DNA from 4 places in the Mesorhizobium sp. M0587 genome. Region 1 is predicted to be linked to each of the others. Evidence: predicted binding sites of a transcription regulator. Region 1 holds the regulator's gene; each other region holds the start of a gene.
The links. The regulator PhoB, encoded in region 1, activates phosphate uptake and scavenging genes when phosphate is short. The targets are predictions, from matches to a motif close to TGTCATNNANCTGTCAT.
Positions count from the first base shown of each region.

Region 2: a site for PhoB is predicted at 965-981, ahead of NKI49_RS02170 (RNA degradosome polyphosphate kinase). Genes of this name have one in related genera too.
Region 3: a site for PhoB is predicted at 2,926-2,942, ahead of NKI49_RS21570 (esterase-like activity of phytase family protein). Genes of this name have one in related genera too.
Region 4: a site for PhoB is predicted at 3,098-3,114, ahead of ppk2 (polyphosphate kinase 2). Genes of this name have one in related genera too.

Region 1 is NZ_JAMYQP010000035.1:5,260-10,248, forward strand. It holds gene xylF (D-xylose ABC transporter substrate-binding protein) at 1-511, opposite strand, end outside; gene NKI49_RS25570 (ROK family protein) at 781-2,022, shown strand; gene phoB (phosphate regulon transcriptional regulator PhoB) at 2,353-3,042, opposite strand; gene phoU (phosphate signaling complex protein PhoU) at 3,061-3,768, opposite strand; gene pstB (phosphate ABC transporter ATP-binding protein PstB) at 3,806-4,630, opposite strand; gene pstA (phosphate ABC transporter permease PstA) at 4,646-4,989, opposite strand, start outside.
Region 2 is NZ_JAMYQP010000002.1:92,838-97,826, forward strand. It holds gene NKI49_RS02160 (FAD-dependent monooxygenase) at 1-636, opposite strand, end outside; gene NKI49_RS02165 (zinc-finger domain-containing protein) at 656-901, opposite strand; gene NKI49_RS02170 (RNA degradosome polyphosphate kinase) at 1,148-3,343, shown strand; gene ppx (exopolyphosphatase) at 3,343-4,878, shown strand.
Region 3 is NZ_JAMYQP010000025.1:60,482-65,470, forward strand. It holds gene NKI49_RS21565 (MATE family efflux transporter) at 1-1,199, opposite strand, end outside; gene NKI49_RS21570 (esterase-like activity of phytase family protein) at 1,337-2,812, opposite strand; gene NKI49_RS21575 (LacI family DNA-binding transcriptional regulator) at 3,081-4,106, opposite strand; gene NKI49_RS21580 (Gfo/Idh/MocA family protein) at 4,302-4,989, shown strand, end outside.
Region 4 is NZ_JAMYQP010000002.1:314,364-319,352, reverse strand. It holds gene hemB (porphobilinogen synthase) at 1-209, shown strand, start outside; gene NKI49_RS03300 (nucleotidyltransferase family protein) at 258-554, shown strand; gene NKI49_RS03295 (HepT-like ribonuclease domain-containing protein) at 554-904, shown strand; gene NKI49_RS03290 (dihydrofolate reductase family protein) at 1,117-1,764, shown strand; gene NKI49_RS03285 (hypothetical protein) at 1,787-2,071, opposite strand; gene ppk2 (polyphosphate kinase 2) at 2,071-2,991, opposite strand; gene NKI49_RS03275 (aldo/keto reductase) at 3,270-4,313, shown strand; gene NKI49_RS03270 (glycosyl transferase family 90) at 4,356-4,989, opposite strand, start outside.

The DNA.
Region 1 (4,989 bases):
CTTCCATCGAGCCCGAGAACAGGAAATCGGCATTCGGATCGGAACCCGAGCCCTTGATGAAGACATAATTGCCTTCCGGCTTGGCCTTGAACACTTCGCGGGCCTGCATGCGGCCGACTTCCTTGTTGTCGAAGGTCAGGTAGAAGACGTCCTTGTTCTCGATCAACCGGTCATAGCCGACGACCGGAATGCCTTCGTCCAGCGCCTTCTGCACCGCCGGGCCGATGGCCGAGGCATCCTGCGCCAGGATGATCAGCGAGTTGGCGCCCTGCGAGATCAGGCTCTCGACATCGGTGAGCTGCTTGCCGGGATTGGACTGCGCGTCGGCGGAGATGTACTTGTCGCCGGCTGCCTCAATCGCCGTTTTCATGGCGGCTTCGTCGGTCTTCCAGCGCTCTTCCTGGAAGTTGGACCACGAAACGCCGATGACCTTGTCTTTCGCCTGGGCGACCGACGCGAGCGTCAGCGACATGGCGACACCCGCCAGGATGGCGGCTGTGAATCTTTTCATATTATCCTCCCTGCGCCGCGTAAGGCGCGACCAAACTGACCCGAAGGCCGGCACAGAGGCTCTATTTTTTCGAGCCCCGAAAAAACACTGGTCCATCCCCGGAACGCTGTCAACATCGATTCTGATGGATTTTGATGTCCTCTCGAATTTTTTTCGAGCCCCGAATAAATAATGACAGCACCGCATGCTTCTGCCAGTATTTGCCCACGTTGCCGGCAGCGTTCGAGGGACAGGAAGAACCACGGCGACAGGGAGGATATGAGAGAAGCATGTCGGTCGGAATCCGTCACGACGATTTGCGTCGGCGCAACCGGGCGATGGTGATCGCGGCCGTACGCCGTGCCAGCCAGCCCTCGCGCACCGAGATCGCCGCGACCACCGGCCTCAGCCACTCGACCATATCGGCGATTTCCTCCGACCTCATCGGCGAAGGCATCCTGACCGAGGGCAAGCCGAGCGAGACGGGCTCGCTGAAACGCGGGCGCCCACAGGTCGGCCTCGGCCTCAACCCGGAGGCGGCGGCGGTGATGACCGTGGTGCTGTCGCTGAACTTCCTGTCCGTCGCCGTCATCGACTATGCCGGCCAGGTGATCGCCGAGGAGCAGCGCCGGCTGGACACGCTGACCATGGCGCGCGGGGCGCTGATCGGCGAATGCGTCGCCATCGTGCGGCGCCGGATCGAGGACCCCGACCTCGACGTCCGGCGCGTCGCCCGCATCGCGCTGGCGATCCAGGGCATCACCGACACCGATGCGCGGTCCATGCTGTGGTCGCCGATCACGCCGCAGACCGATATCGCCTTCGCCGACATACTCGAGGCCGAGTTCGGCATTCCCGCCACCACGGAGAATGACTGCAACATGATGGCGGTGGCGCTGCGCTGGCGCGATCCCCAGCGCTATCGCGACGACTTCATAGCCATCCTGCTTTCCCACGGCATCGGCATGGGCCTGGTGCTGAAAGGCGAACTGTTCACCGGCACCCATTCCTCGGGCGGCGAGTTCGGCCACATGATCCATTGGCCGGGCGGCGCCCTCTGCCGCTGCGGACGGCGCGGCTGCGTCGAGGCCTATGCCGGCAATTATGCGATCTGGCGCAATGCGAGGCAGCTTGGCGAGGACACCGAACCGGTCGACGTCAGCGACGCCGACATGCGTACGCTGGCGGCTTCGGCGCGCGAAAAAGACGGACCGGAGCGCGAGGCCTATCGCAAGGCCGGCGAGGCGCTCGGCTATGGCCTCGGCAGCCTGTTCGCGCTGATCGACCCGGCGCCTGTCGCCATGGTCGGCGTCAGCGCCGCCGCCTTCGACCTGATCGAGCCGGCACTGCGCGAGGCCATCGCCCAGACCGCCGGCGGCCAGCACTCGGAATCGATTTCCTTCGACACCGAGCCCAACGAACTGCCGCTGATCAGGGAAGGTTGCGCCATGCGCGCGCTGACCTTCGTCGACCAGGAGATTTTCGCGCCTGGCGTGCAGGCGAGAACTGGCACTGGAAAGAACGTAGCCTGAGTGGCGTCCGCCGTCGATGCCGCAGACCATCGTCGACTTTGGATATTGCCGAAGTCGTCCCAATGTCGTCATCCTAGGGCGGAGCAAGGAGCGCAGCGACGCGGCGCAGACCCGAGGATCCTGCGACCGTAGTCGTGGAGTGCAGGGGAGCAGAATTCTGCATCGTGGCAGCACTCCGAAGTCGCGGCATGGATCCTCGGGTCTGCGCTGCGTCGCTACGCTCCTTGCTACGCCCGTGGATGACGAAGTGACTGCCGTTTTCGGCTAGTCGCAAAACCTCCGAGACCCGCCTTCGGAAGCCCAATCTGACGGAACTTCCGCGCCAAAGACCTAATCTTCCCTGATCGCGTAGCCGGCGCCGCGAATGGTGCGGATGACATCGGGCATGCGGCCATTGTTGACCGCCTTGCGCAGCCGGCCGACATGCACGTCCACCGTGCGTTCGTCGATGTAGATCGTCTCGCCCCAGACATTGTCGAGCAGTTGGCTGCGCGAGAACACGCGGCCGGGATGGCGCATCATGAATTCGAGCAGGCGGAATTCGGTCGGCCCGAGCCGGATCTCGCTTTTCTTGCGATAGACCCGGTGCGATTCGCGGTCGAGCACGATGTCGCCGACCTTGAGCACGCTGGACAGCACCTCCGGCTTGGCGCGGCGCAGCAGCGCCTTGACCCGGGCCATGAATTCCGGCGTCGAGAACGGCTTGACCAGATAGTCGTCGGCCCCGGTGGAAAGGCCGCGCACGCGGTCGCTTTCCTCGCCGCGCGCCGTCAGCATGATGATCGGCAATCGCTCGGTCTCGGCGCGCATTCGCAGGCGCCGGCAGAGTTCGATGCCGGAAACCGCCGGCACCATCCAGTCGAGCACCAGAAGGTCCGGCACGTTTTCCTGCAGCCGGATCTCGGCTTCGTCGCCGCGCGTCACCACCTCGACCTGGTAACCCTCGGATTCCAGATTGTAGCGGAGCAGCACGCCTAACGGCTCCTCGTCCTCCACCACCATGATGCGCGGCGCGATCATCGCCCGGTCACCCCGCCGTCAGGCCGCCGGCGCCGACATCGCCGTTTCGTCCTGCTTCGGGCGATTGGCGGGCAGTTGCGTACCGGTCAGGACATAATAGGCATTTTCGGCGATGTTGGTCACATGGTCGCCGATGCGTTCCAGATTCTTGGCGCAGAACAACAGATGCGTGCAAGCGGTGATGTTGCGCGGATCTTCCATCATGTAGGTCAGCAGTTCGCGGAACACCGAGGTGTATTTGACGTCGATGCGCTCGTCGTTGGCCCGCAGCGTCGTCAGCGCGGCGGCATCGCGCGCCGCATATTCCTCGATCACGCCCTGCACCTGGATCAGCACCAACTGCGCCATCGCGTCGATGGAATGCGACAGGTCGCGCGGCGTGGCGGCGAGGCCGACCGTGCCGACGCGCTTGGCGATGTTCTTGGCAAGATCGCCGATGCGTTCGAGGTCGCCGGCCATGCGGATCGAGCCGACGACGTGACGCAGGTCGTCGGCCATCGGTTGACGCTTGGCGATCAGCGTGATGGCGCGGTCGTCGAGCTCGCGCTGGCGCGCATCCATGATCGCGTCATCGGAGACGACGCGTTGCGCGAGAGCGTTGTCGGTGTTCAGCAGCGCTTTGGTGGCGCCGCCGACCATCGAACTGGCGAGGTCGCCCATGTCGCTGATCAGCCTGCTGATCTGCCCTAGATCCTCGTCGAAGGCTGCGACTGTGTGTTCGGCCATGACCTTGTCCTCGTGTCTGTAAATTCGCCCGGACTGCTCAACCGAACCGGCCGGTGATATAGTCCTGGGTGCGCTTGTCGTCGGGAGTGGTGAACATCTTGTCGGTAGCGCCCTCCTCGACCAGATAGCCGAGATGGAACATCGCCGTGCGCTGCGACACACGCGCTGCCTGCTGCATCGAGTGGGTGACGATGACGATCGTGTAGTTCTGGCGCAATTCGTCGATAAGTTCCTCGACGCGCGCGGTGGCGATCGGGTCAAGCGCCGAGCAGGGCTCGTCCATAAGGATCACCTCTGGCGAAACCGCGATGGCGCGCGCAATGCACAGGCGCTGTTGCTGGCCGCCGGAAAGACCGGTGCCCGGCTCTTGCAGGCGATCCTTCACCTCGTTCCAGATCGCCGCCTTTTTCAGGCTCGATTCGACAATCTGGTCCATGTCGGCCTTGCCCTTGGCCAAGCCGTGGATGCGTGGACCGTAAGCGACGTTCTCGTATATCGACTTCGGGAACGGATTGGGCTTCTGGAACACCATGCCGACGCGAGCTCTGAGTTCGACGACGTCGATGTTTTTGTCGTAGATGTCCTCGTCGTCCAACGTGATCCTGCCGGTTACCCGCGCCGAGTCTATGGTGTCGTTCATGCGGTTGAGGCAACGCAGGAAGGTGGATTTGCCGCAGCCGGAGGGGCCGATCAGCGCCGTCACCTGGTTCTGGCGGACGTCGAGATTGACGTCGAACAGCGCCTGCTTCTCGCCGTAGAACACGCCGACCTTGTCGCCGCGCATCTTGATCACTTCGTTCGACTTGGCGCTCATCTTGTCGCCCACCGCGTTTTCGAGGGACTGTTCGGTCATGATGTTCATACCAGATGCCTTCTTTTACCAGCGCCGTTCGAAGCGGCGCCGCAGCACGATCGCTGTGATGTTCATGGCCATGAGGAAGACGAGCAGGATGATGATGGCACCCGACATGCGCTCGACGAAGGCGCGCTCGGCCTCGTTGGCCCACATGTAGATCTGCACCGGCAGCGCCGTGGCCGGATCGAAAGGCGTCTTCGGATAGTCGGCGACGAAGGCGACCATGCCGATCAGCAGCAGCGGCGCGGTTTCGCCGAGCGCCCGCGCCAGGCCGATGATGGTGCCGGTGAGGATGCCGGGGGCGGCAAGCGGCAGGATGTGCTGAAACACCATCTGCATCTTGGACGCGCCAAGGCCGAGCGCCG
Region 2 (4,989 bases), on a different contig from region 1:
GATCGCGGCAAAGGCCTGTCCGGCGGCGCTATCGGCCGCGATGGTGGTGCGCCAGGCCAATTCGCCGGAAAAGCGGCTTCGTGGCGAGGTGGCGCCGTTGGTCGCATCGACGATCGCGCGCACCGAAGACCAGACACCATCGGCACCGACCAGCAGGACGCCTTGGGACTGGGCGATCTTGCCGTCGATGTCGAATGTCGCCGTGACGCCATGGCCGCTGGCGGCAACGCTGCCGACGCGCGCACCGGTGGCAAGATCTATATCCGGCATCTCTGCAACCCGGTCCATCAGCGCGCTCTGCAGGTCGGCCCTATGAGCAACGAGATAAGGCGCTCCCCAACGCTTCTCAGCGGCCTGTCCAAGCGGCACGCGCGCCAGTTCGCGCAATGTCGCGGCGTCCTTCAACACCACCGCCTCCGGCCGCACCGCAGCCGGCAGTCGATCGAGAACGCCAAGCTGGCGAAGGATGCGTGAAGCGTTGGGAGACAGTTGCAGCCCGGCGCCCACTGCTTCAAGGCGCTGCGCCTGCTCGAACAGTTTTACGCGATAGCCGCGTTCGGCAAAGGCAAGTGCTGCGGTCAGCCCGGCGATGCCGGCCCCGGCGATGACGACCTGCCGGGACCGCGTATCGTCCATCAGCCTTGTCGCGACGGGATCAGGCGGCCTGATCGATATAGAGGCAGCCTGCCGGCAACGTTTCCGTCGCCCTCAATTGCGGCGAATAGCGGTAGAGCGTCGAGCAATAAGGGCAGACCTTCTCATTGTCGTCGCCCATGTCGAGAAATACATGCGGATGGTCGAAGGGCGGATTGGCGCCCGTGCACATGAATTCCTTGACGCCGATGTCGATCGCCGGGTGGCCCGCATCGTTCTGAAAATGGGGAATGGAACCGCCAGCCATCATCGTCTCCTTAACGCAGTCTCTTCTGCATCTGGATCATAACCGGTCTGTTTGCAAGTTCGATGAAATGAAACTGTCGCAAAAGCCTGTCAGAGGATAAGTTAAGCCGGTTAACGCATGATCCCGAAAACCGGTGTCGGTTTTCAGGGTGATGCGTCGCTTTGAAGTGGGCAGGGGCGTCCTTTGCGCGGCCAGGGGCGCGAGCGGCGCTCTAGCCGGCTAGCGGATGCGAAACGAGCAGGAACCATGAACGAACTGAAGCCGGTACAGAGTGAATTCATCAATGTCGAGGCGGCGAGCCCGGAAGGCGGCAACCCGGACCGTTTCGTCAACCGCGAGTTTTCCTGGCTGCAGTTCAACCGGCGCGTCCTCGAGGAATCGCTGAACCTCAATCATCCGCTGCTCGAGCGCGTCCGTTTCCTGTCGATTTCGGCTGCCAATCTCGACGAGTTCTTCATGGTGCGCGTCGCCGGCCTTGCCGGCCAGGTCCGCGAGGGCATCGTGCTGAAGAGCCCCGACGGCCGCACCCCCCAACAGCAACTCGAACAGTTGCTGCGCGAGGTCGAGCGGCTGCAGGAGGACCAGCAGAAGAGCCTTTCGGCGCTGATGGTGCTGCTCAACAAGGAAGGCATAGAGAGCATCACCCGCGATGCGCTGACCAAGGATGAAAAAACCTGGCTGGAAGAGCATTTCCAGGACCAGGTGTTTCCGGTGCTGACCCCGCTGTCGATCGACCCGGCGCACCCGTTCCCGTTCATCCCCAATCTCGGTTTCTCGATGGCGTTGCAATTGCGCCATCGCAAGAACGGCGAGGAGATGAGTGCGCTTCTGCGCTTGCCGGTGGCGCTGAAGCGCTTCATCCGCTTGCCGGACCGCAAGCACCATGTCCGCTTCATTCCGCTGGAGGAAGCGGTCGGTCTCTATATCGGCAAGCTATTCCCAGGCTATGAGGTCAAGGGTTCCGGCACGTTCCGCATCATCCGCGACAGCGATATCGAGGTCGAGGAAGAATCCGAGGACCTCGTGCGCCTGTTCGAGACGGCGCTGAAGCGCCGCCGTCGCGGTTCGGTGATCCGCATCGAATTCGATAGGCTGATGCCGGCTGAACTGCGCGAATTCGTCGCCGGCGAACTGAGCGTTTCGTCTAGCCGTATCAGCGTCCTAACCGGCCCGCTGGCGCTCAGTCAGATTTCCGAGATCGTCGCCGTCCCTCGCGACGATCTCAAGTTCACGCCCTACAATCCGCGCTTTCCCGAGCGCATTCGTGAGCATGGCGGCGACTGTTTTGCCGCCATCCGCGAGAAGGATATCGTCGTCCACCACCCCTACGAATCCTTCGACGTGGTGGTGCAGTTCCTGCGCCAGGCGATGGCCGATCCCGAAGTGGTGGCGATCAAGCAGACGCTCTATCGCACGTCCAACGACAGTCCGATCGTGCGTGCGCTGGTCGATGCGGCCGAGGCCGGCAAGTCGGTGACCGCGCTGGTCGAACTCAAGGCGCGTTTCGACGAGGAAGCCAACATCCGCTGGGCGCGCGACCTGGAGCGTGCCGGCGTGCAGGTCGTGTTCGGTTTCCTTGAGCTGAAGACCCATGCCAAGATGTCGCTGGTGGTGCGGCGCGAGGACGGCAAACTGCGCAACTACGTGCATCTCGGCACTGGCAATTATCATCCGGTCACGGCGCGCATCTACACTGACCTGTCCTTCTTCACCACCGACCCGACGATCGCGCGCGACGTCGCACAGCTGTTCAATTTCATCACCGGCTATGCCGAGCCGACCGCCGAAATGCGGCTGGCAATCTCGCCGTTCACGTTGCGAAACCGCATCCTGCGGCACATTTCCGACGAAGCCGCCCACGCGCTGGAGGGAAGGCCGGCGCGCATCTGGATGAAGATGAATGCGCTTGTCGATCCCATTATCATCGATGCGCTTTATGACGCCAGCCGCGCCGGGGTCGAGATCGACCTCGTCGTGCGCGGCATCTGTTGCCTGCGGCCGCAGGTGCCGGGCCTGTCGGAAAACATCCGTGTAAAATCGATCGTCGGCCGTTTTCTGGAGCACAGCCGCATCTATTGCTTCGGCAATGGCCACGGCCTGCCGGCGGACGAGGCGATCGTTTACATCTCTTCGGCCGACCTGATGCCGCGCAACCTCGACCGCCGCGTCGAGACCATGGTGCCGATCACCAATCCAACTGTGCACGAACAGGTTCTGGGCCAGATCATGCTGGGCAACATCATGGACAATCAGCAAAGTTTCGACGTATTGGCTGACGGAACCTCCCGGCGCGTCGTGCTTGAGGAGGGTGAGGAACCGTTCAACGCGCAGGAATATTTCATGACCAATCCGAGCCTGTCTGGACGGGGTGACGCGTTGAAATCGCACGCACCGAAGCGGATCGCGCAGTTCAAGCGCCGCAAGAAGAACGCCGCGGCCTGATGCTGTCCGATTCCCAGGGCCGGCTGCAGGATCGCCGACCGCTGTCCATCATCGACATCGGCTCGAATTCGATCCGACTTGTCGTCTATGAAGGGCTGGCGCGGTCGCCGACCATGCTGTTCAACGAAAAGATGCTGGCCGGCCTCGGTCGCGGCATCGTGTCGACGGGGAAGCTCGACCCCGAGGGCGTGACGCGCTCGATGGAGGAGTTCCGCCGCTTCCGCGCGCTCTCCGATCAGGCCGGCGCCGAGCACATGTACGTGCTGGCCACCGCCGCCGCTCGTGAGGCGATCAACGGTCCCGATTTCATCCACCGTGCGGAAGACGTGCTCAAGACCGAGATCCGGGTGATCAGCGGGCGTGAGGAAGCCCATTATTCGGCGCTGGGCGTCATCTCGGGCTTCCACCCGGCCAATGGCATTGCCGGCGATCTGGGCGGCGGCAGCCTTGAACTGGTCGACGTCAATGGCGAGGCGATCGGTGACGGCATAACGCTGCCGCTGGGCGGCCTTCGTCTGCAGGACATGGCGAAGAACTCGCTCGCCCAGGCGGCGAAGATCACGCGCGACGAATTGGGACGCGCGAAGCTGTTGAAGGGTGGACAGGGCAGGCCCTTTTACGCGGTTGGCGGCACCTGGCGAAATCTCGCCCGGCTGCACATGGAAATGAACAACTATCCGCTTGGCGTCATGCATCATTACGAGATCGGCGTCGAAAGCACCGCCAATTTCCTGCGGCAAGTGGCCAAAAGCGAGATCGAGAAGGTCAAGGGCATCGAAGGCGTTTCGAAGAACCGCCGCTCGTTGCTGCCTTACGGCGCCGTCGTGCTGCAGGAGATCATGGCTGCGATGCAGCCGTCGAAGATCATCGTCTCGGCGCTCGGTGTGCGCGAAGGGTTTCTCTACTCGCTGCTCGACAAGGCGGAGCAGAAGGCCGATCCGTTGATTTCGGCCTCGGAGGAACTCGCCCGGCTGCGTTCGCGCTCGGTCACACATTCGCATGAACTGGTCGACTGGACCGCCAGGTCTTTCGCCGCCTTCGGCATCGCCGAGACCGAAGACGAGGCGCGTTATCGCCACGCGGCTGCCTTGCTGGCCGACATCGGCTGGCGCGCGCATCCCGAATATCGCGGCAGGCAATCGCTCAACATCATCGCGCATGCCTCCTTCTTCGGTGTCGACCATCCCGGCCGCGCCTTTCTGGCGCTGGCCAATGCGTATCGTCACGACGGCATCTTCAACGAATCGATCGCACCCGAGATCAAGGCGTTGGCGACGCCGCGTTATCTGGAACGGGCGCGGGTGCTGGCCGCGATGATGCGCGTCGTCTACCTGCTGACGGCCTCGATGCCCGGCATCATGCCAAGGCTGAAGTGGGAGCAGCGCGGCAACGGAGTGCTGGCGTTGGTCTTGCCCGCGTCGCTGGCCGACCTCTACGGGGAACGGCCGGCAGGGCGCCTGGCGCAACTGGCAAGGATCACCAACCGCCGGCTGGTGCTGGCCGTCGAGGGTGGCCCGAGCGTTTCGGTGAAATGAACGCGTTTATCTGACCCAAGCGGATATTAGACCAACTCAATCGCGCCACTTATCAGCGGCGGCGCGATTGACGAGCGCCTTCCCCCACTCCGTCGCTGCTTCGCAGCGCCA
Region 3 (4,989 bases), on a different contig from region 1:
ATCACGGCGCCGGTGGCGCGCACGGTGGCGAACAGCACGATGGTGATGCCGAACAGGACGAACGACCAGGACGCGACGGAGTTGATGTGGGCGGCGATGTCTATCGCGGCGCTGTCGCTGCTCAGGAACAGGCCGAGGATCGAGCGGTCGAAGATCCATAGCAGCGCGACGAGGGCGCCGGTCAGGACCAGGTTGAAGCCGACGCCGGAGCCGGCGATGCGGCCGATGCGGTCCCAGCGCCCGGCGCCGACATTCTGCGCCGCTATGGAGGAGACGGCGGCACCGATGGCCAGCGCCGGCATCTGGATATAGGTCCATAGCTGAGCGGCGATGCCGTAGGCGGCGGCGACCTGCGAACCGTAGGAATTGACGATGCCCATCACCGTCAGTGCCGCCGCCGAGATGACGATCATCTGCAGGCCCATCGGCACGCCCTTGAAGACGATGATGCGCAGCAAGGCGGGGTCGGGCCGCAGCAGCGCCAGATTGGCGCCGGCGAGCCGCAGCGGATGCTTGCGCGCATAGAGCACGATCAGGATGGCGATCACGCTCACCATCTGGCCGATCAGCGTGGAGGTGGCCGATCCGGCGATGCCGAGTTCCGGGAACGGTCCGATGCCGCGGATCAGCAGCGGGTTGAGCACGATGTCGAGGACGACGGCGAGCGCCATGAAGATGAACGGCGTGCGTGAATCGCCGGCGCCGCGCAGCACGGTCATGACGAAGGACAGAAGGTTCATCATCGGCACCGCGACGAAGATGATGCGCAAATAGGAGCGCGCCAGCGGCAAGGCATCGGCCGGTGTGGCGAGCGTGTTGAGGATCGCGTCGACCCAGATCCAGCCGCAGACGGCGAAGACCACCGAGACGAGGAAGAAGAAGGTCGCGCTGGTGCCGACGATACGGCGCGCCTCGGGCAGGTCGCGGGCGCCGACCGACTGCGCCACCAGGATGGTGGCCGCCATGCCGATGCCGAACACCGTGCCAAGGATCAGGAACAGCACCAGATTGGCGTTGGAGGTGGCGGTCAGCGCCGATTCGCCGAGGAAGCGGCCGACCCAGACGGCATTGATCGAACCGTTGAGCGATTGCAGCACATTGGAGCCGAGCACCGGCAAGGCGAACAGCAGCAGCGTGCGCGGGATCGGGCCGCTGGTCAGGTCGCCGGTGCGCCGGCGGGTGGGCATTTTTTCGTCCATGGGGGTGATGGCTCGCCGAAGTGATCTGGGTCCGGCTTGCGATGATATCGCAGGCCGGACCGAGATGCACCCTGGCGGAATACCGGTGCTCCGACGGGATAGCCGTGAGCGCGCTCGGCGACTACCTTCGGGGGCCGTTACTTCCTGGCGAGGCCCGGCAGCGTGACCTGATAGACCAGGAACATGGTATCGACATTGGCGCCGTCATCGGCCTTATAGGAGGCGCCGACCTGAAAACCGTCCTGGGCGAGAAAGTCGTTGTCGTTGCCGACGAACAGGAAATAGTCGTCAGGCAGTTTTGGATCGAGCACGCTCACGACCGACATTGCTTCCCACTTCTCGGACAGGTTGTCGTGGTCGTTCGGCGCGCCGTTGTGGAGGCCGAAGCGGCCGAGTTCCGCACTGTCGTTGATGTCGATGAACGGCGCCAGCCTGGCCGGCGTCACCGAGGGGGCGAGCACGCCCTTGGGCGCGAGCGGCTTGTCGGCCGTGTCGAAGGCGCCGGCGATATCGGTCGCGCCGGCGAGATCGACGATGTTGATTCTGCGATAGAACGAGGTGTCACCCTTCACGCCCTGGCCATTGCCGCTGTCGCGCGCCAGCATCAGGAAAGCGGTGTCCGACAGCGCTACGATCTCGCTTTGCGCAGCGACCTTGGTCTTGCCCTTGGCGTCGGTGAATACCGGCAGCGGCACGACATATTCGTGCGCCAGCTTCAGATGGGCGGGGTCGGAGGCGTCGTAGACCAGAGCCCTGGTGTTCTGCCGGGTCGAGGGGGAATCGCCGCCATCCTGCCTTGTCGCGGACTGGAGCACAGCGATCAGGAACTTGCCGTCCGGCGTCAGCGCCATGCCCTCGAGGCCCTGATTGTTCTGGCGGCCCGTTTCGGGGTCCTTCGGATCGGGTTCGGCGGCACCCGCGCCGGGATTGTCCGAGGAGAAGTTCGGCGTTCCCTTGCGCATCGGCACCAGTGCGGCCGGCGGCTGCGTCGCCGACAGCAGGCGGCCTTCGGCGGAAAACCGGTAGATGTTGGGACCGTATTCGTCGGAGATGAACATCGAACCGTCGGGCAGCCGCACGATCGCTTCATTGTCGAGCGCGAGCTTGCCGTTGGTGGCGGCGGGCAGCATCGGCATGTCGCCGCTTGCCGCGCGAACATCCGACAGCGGATCGAGGCCGGTGGCGTTGACGCCCTTGTCGTCGGTGAGCAGCATGGTGTCGGCCAGCGTCGCCTTGACGCCGGTCTGCTCCTGGCCGGCGGCGGGAGCGGCGCCCGGCGCGACGGGAGCGAACTCGATGCCGATGGTGTTGAGGCGCGGCCGGTAGTCGGCGGTGCCGGCGACATTGTAGCCGCGGTCCGGCAGCAGCCAGAGCGAACCCTTGTAGCCGGTCACGTCATGCGTCCAGCCGGCGGGGTCCATCGCCATGCCGGAGCCCGAGCCGAACGTCTCGCCGAACTTGTCGCGCTGGCCTGCCGGGATGCGGCCGACGCCGACGAGCCCCTTGTTGACGAAGCTGGCGCCGCCGGCGGTGCCGTCGGCAAGCGCCGGCGTCGAGGCGGTGAACAAGGCCAGCGCGACGCCGAGCGACGCGGTTCGGTACAGGTGTTTCATGGACAATCCTCTTTCTGAAAAAGCGTGCCGGAGCGGCCCAAAGACGAAAAGCTGAAAGAGGCGGCACATCGACGATGGCGCGCGCTTCCCCGAAAGCGATCTACGGCGCGAACATGATGCTTGCATGACAGCGTGGGGTCGCATCTCCGCCAGTCTCTGGGCGCGACGTTGGAAACGAGCACCGGCGGGAAGATTTGCTTGCCCGCCGGCGTGACGCACGGGCGAAGCCGGCAGCGAAAGCAGCCGCTGGGCTCGGCTTCAGTCCTGCTCAATCGCTGTCGCGCGCAATCAGCTCCAGGGGCCAGACCTCGCGCATGATGCGCGTTCCTTCGGGGCCGGCGAAGGCGGGAAGCGAGGCCAGCAGCATTTCGGCCAATCGCTTCCCCATCGGCTCCAGAGCCGGGCGGAAGCCGGTCAGCGCCGGCGAGAAATAGCGGCAGAGCGGCGTGTCGACGATGACGATCACCGCGATGTCATGGCCGGGCCTGATGCCCATTTCGGCCAGCGCCTTGCAGCCGCCGAGCGCCATCGCGTCATTGTTGAAGATGATGGCGGTGGGCCGGTCTTTCGCGAGCATCACTCGCGGCGTCACCTGGTAGCCGCCGGCCTCGTTGATGAACCCCTCCGCTATCAGCCCGGGATCGACCTCGATGCCGTGCCGCCGCAGGGCCTTGCGGTAGCCGGCGACGAACAGATGCCCGAAATTCAGGTCGAGCGATGGGCGGATGGCGGCGATGCGGCGGTGGCCGCGCGACACCAGCCGGTCGACCGCGTCGGCGCCGGCCTTCTCGAAATCGAGGTCGAGCGAGGGATAGGCCATCCCGCCGGAGCGGCTGCGGCCAAGCGTGGCGAAGGGGAAGCCGGCCTGGGTGAGATAGTCGATGCGCTCGTCTTCGCGTCGCGTCCAGGCCAGCACCACCGCATCGGCGCGGCGCGTTTCGACGACACGGCGCAGGCGCTCCTGCTGATAGTCGCCGGGCGCGCCCATCACCACGATCAGGTCGAGCCCGCTTTCGGCTAGCCTAGCCTGCAAACCGGTCAGGAACGGAATGAAGAACGGCTCGCCATATTCCAGGTCGCCCGGATGCGGCTGCAGCATGAAGGCGATCGAGCGGGTGGCGCCTTGCCTGAGACTGCGGCCGGACTGGTTGGGCGCATAGTTCAACTGCTTGGCGGCATCGAGCACGCGCTGGCGCGTGTCGGCGTTGACGTCCGCGCGGCCGTTGAGCGCGCGCGACACGGTGCCGATCGAAATGTTCAGGTGACGCGCGAGGTCGTGGATGCTGGACGCCAAGGACAGTTCTCCCCCGCTCTGGCTAGCACCGGCCGCCGCTCAGGCCAAGGCGGTCGATGATGATTTTCGTCAGCGGCCGGTTGACATTCTACGCCTTCGGGTGTGTTCTCGTAAACGTTTACGGAACAACATTTACGGTGCTGCCGTGGATGCCGGGACGATCGGTCTGGAGGGGCCGAGAGGGAGGAGCGCTGGATGATCAATGTCGTCCTTGTCGGCTGCGGAGCGATGAGCAAGCAGTGGCTCGATGCCGCGAGGCAGATCGATGGGCTCGCCATCGTCGGCCTTGTCGACCTCGACGCCGAGCGGGCGAAGGCGAGGGCGCGCGAATACGGGCTTTCCGGCGCCGTCATCGGAACCAATCTCGACATGGTCCTCGACCAGACCAAGCCCGACGCGGTGTTCGACGTCGTGGTTCCCGCCGCCCGGCGCGAGGTCGCGCTTTCCGCATTCGCCCATCATTGCCATCTGCTCACCGAAAAACCGCTGGCCGACAGTCCGGACAATGCCCGGATCATCGTCGATGCCGCGCGCCGGGCGGGGCGTATCCACGCCGTCGTGCAGAACCGCCGCTATGTCGCCAATGTCAGGCGGATCAGGCGGTTCCTGGAATCCGGCGCCATAGGCGCGGCGACAAGCATCCATGCCGACTTCTTCGTCGCGCCGCATTTCGGCGGCTTTCGCGAGGAGATGAGCCATGTGCTGCTGCTCGACATGGCGATCCACACGTTCGACGCCGCGCGCTATATGGTCGGCGGCGAGCCGGCCAGCGTCTATTGCCAGGAATGGGAGCCGGCCAATTCCTGGTATAGCCAGGGATCTTCGGCCAGCGCCGTCTTCGATCTCGGCGGCGGCAAGGTCTTCACCTATGCCGGTTCCTGGT
Region 4 (4,989 bases), on a different contig from region 1:
TCATCCGGAGGTTGAAGGACGAATTCCAGATGCCGACCTTTGCCTACCAGGTGTCGGGCGAATATTCGATGATCAAGGCGGCTGCCGCCAATGGCTGGATCGATGGCGAGAAGGCGATGCTGGAATCGCTGCTCGCCTTCAAGCGCGCCGGCTGCGACGGGATCCTGACCTATTTTGCGCCCGAAGTGGCGGAGCTGCTGAAGGGATAGCAGTCCGGTCGTTTTGGAATTTTGGCAACAATCCGCTAGAATGAACTTATGAGCAGGAATGACGTCATTCGGCAGTTGCAGAGAAACGCGGATGCTATCAAAGGCATGGGCGCGACTTCGCTTTATCTGTTCGGATCGATGGCGCGGGACGACGCGCGGCCGGACAGTGACCTCGATCTGTTCATCGATTATGATCCTGCGAGGCGTTTCTCGCTGATCGACCTGGTCGGCATCAAGCAATTTCTCGAAGAGACGATGTCAGCAGAGATTGATATCACCACCCGCGACAGCCTTAACCCAATGTTGAAGGCCGATATCGAACGATCGGCTGTGCGCATATTTTGATGGCAGCGCGTCGGATCGAACCGATTCTAGCCGAAATAATAGAGGCTTTGGATGGTATTATCGCTGCCACAACCGGTAAGACTCTGGATGACTTCAACAGCGACTGGCTGCTTCGACATGGCACCGAACGCGGGATCGAAATCGTTTCCGAAGCTGCGCGACATATTCCGGAGGATCTGACAGCTCTTGCTCCTGAGATTCCATGGAAACAAGTTCGTGGAATAGGCAACGTTTTGCGTCACGAATACCACAAGACTTCCGGTGCGATAGTGTGGGCCGTGGTGACGGATAACCTACTCCCCCTACGTCTTGCCGTCGAACGTATGCTCGAAGCGTCGAAGCCCCGATAATTCTGACTTCCAGCACGAGCTGCGGCGCACCCTGTTTCGCCCACTGTGCAAGTGCGATGTCGCTCTCGTGTATACAACCCCTCTCCTGACGATGAAGCATTTCGTACGTCGGCTTGGTCGGGCGTCGTCGAAAAAAACCGCTTGCAAATCGCAATCAGTTTGCTACAAGGAAACTACTTGCAAAACACAATCGGTTATCGAGGAGACCTTTCATGTCCAAGCTTCGCGTCAATGCATTCAGTCTGTCGCTTGACGGCTATGGTGCCGGTCCGGACCAGGATCTGCAAAATCCGCTCGGCGTCGGCGGCCCAGCCGTGCACAAATGGGCCTTCAGCACCCGCACCTTTCGGAAAATGTTCGGCGAAGAGGGCGGCGCGACGACCGGCGCCGATGAGGATTTCGCGGCGCGCAGTTTCGAGAATGTCGGCGCATGGATCCTCGGCCGCAACATGTTCGGGCCGATCCGCGGCGAATGGCCTGACGACAGCTGGAAAGGCTGGTGGGGCGACAACCCTCCCTACCATGTGCCGGTCTTCGTGTTGACGCACCACGAACGGGCACCCATCACGATGGAAAGAGGCACGACCTTCTATTTTGTGACCGACGGCATCCATTCGGCGCTCGAGCAGGCGAAGGCGGCGGCGGGTGGCAAGGATGTGCGGGTTGGCGGCGGCGTCGCCACCATCCGGCAATATCTTCAGGAGAGATTGATCAACGAGATGCATCTGGCAATCTCGCCGGTGTTGCTTGGCAAGGGCGAGAACCTTTTTGCCGGCCTGGATATGCTGGAGTTGGGCTACCATTGCAGCGAGCAGGTGGCAACGGATCTTGCCACGCATGTGGTCATCAAGCGCGTGTAGGCGCTTGATGAAACTCTGGTGATTAGCGAAATCCTCGCGCCAGCCTCTTTCTCCCCGTCACTATACGGGGAGAAATGCCCGGCAGGGCAATGAGGGGCAGCGCAAACAGGTTGAATATTGCGTCGCCGGGAATATCACTGATGGCAATATGGTAGCAGAATAAATTGAGCCTACGCAGCGATTTGTGAGGATTCAACCATCGACGTCGGCGCCGCCCCTCATCCGCCTGCCGGTCCTCCGCAGCAGCTTCGGAGGGTGGACCGGCACCTTCTTCCCGTATAGTGACGGGAAGAAGGGAGTAGTCCATCAATACTTCTCCGGCACGTAAAGCTCGCCGGGCAGCACCTGGCGCTCGTATTCCGGGTTGAAGACGCGCTCCGGCAGCGATATCTCCTCGTGCGGCACTTCCTCGTAGGGAACCTGCTGCAGCAGATGGTCGATGCAGTTCAGCCGCGCCCGCTTCTTATCGTTGCCCTCGACGATGAACCATGGCGCCTCGGGAATGTTGGTGCGGGCGAACGTCTCTTCCTTGGCCTTGGTGTATTGCTCCCAGCGCACGCGCGACTCCAGATCCATCGGCGACAGCTTCCACTGCTTCATCGGATCGTGGATGCGCATGAGGAAACGCATCTGCTGCTCCTCGTCGGTGATCGAGAACCAGTATTTGACCAGCGTGATGCCGGAGCGCACCAGCATGCGCTCGAACTCCGGCACGTCGTGGAAGAACTCTTCCACCTGGTCCGGCCCGGCGAACCCCATCACCCGCTCGACGCCGGAGCGGTTGTACCAGGAGCGGTCGAAGAGCACGATCTCACCGCCCGCCGGCAGATGCGGGACATAGCGCTGGAAATACCATTGTGACTTCTCGCGCTCGGTCGGCGCCGGCAGCGCCACGACGCGGCAGATGCGCGGATTGAGCCGCTGGGTGATGCGCTTGATGACGCCGCCCTTGCCGGCGGAATCGCGGCCCTCGAAAATCACCACCAGCTTCTTCTTGTGATGGGCGACCCAGGACTGCAGCTTGATCAATTCCGACTGCAAGGCGATCAAGTCGCGAAAATACTGCATGCGATCGATCGAGGGCGGATGCGAGTTCTTGTAGATCTTGGCGATCTCCATCGACAGCGCCGGCTCCGATAATTCGAGCTCATAGTCTTCGTCGAGCGTGTCGGCGAGTTCTGCTTCGAGCCAGTCCTTGGCGGGAGAATTCTGTTTTTCCTCGGTCATTTTCGCTGCTCCGCTTGCAAGCCCTGTCGGTCACGTCAGGCGCTCCAAGCTCCTGACCTGCGTCCGGGAATGGCAACACCTGAGCCGACTTCAGTATAGGCCGGCAATGACGGTTTTATTGCAGCCTGGTCTTGACCGCCGCCGCCGCTACAAATCCGCGAGGCATGATCGATCCGTCGTCGTGGCATGGCGACAAACGATCCAAATTGTCCTACAAATACCTGCTACATCGGGGCTACCCTTCCCCTCCTTTTCCCAATGCAATCGCGAGGACCGACATGGAATACCGCACCCTCGGCCGTTCCGGCTTGAAAGTTTCGACACTGACCATGGGAACCATGACCTTCGGCGGCGCCGGCGCGTTTTCGGCTGTCGGCAAGACCGACCTCGACGAGGCACGCCGGATGATCGACATCTGCATCGATGCCGGCATCAACCTGATCGACACCGCCAATGTCTATTCGAACGGCATTTCCGAGGAGATCATCGGCGAAGCGCTCGGCGGCAAGCGCAAGGGCGACGTGCTGATAGCCTCCAAGGCGCGGATGCGGATCGGCAATGGTCCCAACGATGAAGGCCTGTCGCGCTATCATCTGATCCGCGAATGCGAGAAGAGCCTCAAGCGCCTGAAGACCGATGTCATCGACATTTACTTCCTGCACGAATGGGACGGTGCAACCCCGCTGGAGGAAACCATTGCCGCGCTCGACACGCTGGTTACCCAAGGCAAGGTTCGCTATGTCGGCTGTTCCAACTATTCAGGCTGGCAGGTGATGAAGGCGCTCTCCATCAGCGACAGCCACCACCAGCCGCGCTTCGTCACCCAGCAGATCCACTACACGCTGGAGGCGCGCGAGGCCGAATACGAGCTGCTGCCGATTTCGGTCGACCAGGGGCTGGGCGTGCTGGTGTGGAGCCCGCTCGCCGGCGGATTGCTTTCCGGCAAATACCGCCGCGACAGCCCGACCGCCCGCCAACTCGCCGGCTGGTCGGAACCGCCGATCCGCGATGAGGACCGGCTGTGGCGGATCGTCGATATCCTCGTTGAGATCGGTACTCAGCGCGGCGTGTCGGCCGCGCAGGTGGCCCTCGCCTGGCTGCTCGGCCGGCCTGCCATCAGTTCGCTGGTGATCGGCGCGCGCAGCGAAACGCAGCTCAAGGACAATATCGCAGCCGCAAGCCTTGCGCTCTCGGACGACGAACGCGGGCGCCTCGACACGGTCAGCAGGCCGCCCCTGCTCTACCCCTACTGGCACCAGCAACTGACGGCAAAAGACCGTTTTGGCGCCGCCGACCTCGTGATTGACCGATGCGGCGTCTGACCCGCGATTTTCGATCATGTGGCGGGCGATACCCGCCGGCGGCTAACCCGAAATGAAGCGCCAGACCTCTGCGTCCGGTTTGACCTGGCCGCTGAGCACAAAGTATTTATAGAGCACGAGCAGGGAGATCGCCTGCTCGGTCCGCTCGTCGGCGAATGTCCGGCAATAGGCGTTCGCGGCGGCGATGATGCGTTCGGCCCGTTCGGGGTGCCGCTCGAAATAAGCCACGCGTTCCGCGAGATCGGCGAAGTCCGATTCGAGCGGCACATAATGGACATCGGGTTCGAGTTGCTTTTCGGCAAACCATGTCTCGTATGTCGGCGGCGGCATCAAGCAAAGCGAGTTGGAATTCAGGATCCATTTGAGATTGGTCGCCACGTCATTGCCTTCGAGCGAAACAATGTAGCGATAACGCTGGTGCTGGCTGATGCTGAGATAGGGTTTGCTGTACTCGGCCGGTGCGTTCGGCTTGTGCGAGCCGGCGTCGCAGAACCGCAGGTCACACACCGCATCCAGAAATCTTGTCCGGATCGGATTGTTGAGATCGCCGCGCCAGACCACGGCCGGGAGCTTGTCGGCGAATGCGGTTGCATCGGCCGGCATCTGGAAGTGACGGAACTTGTCGAGCTTCATGATGACCGCGTTCTTGTCGTCGGCGCGGATCGGCCTATCCTTG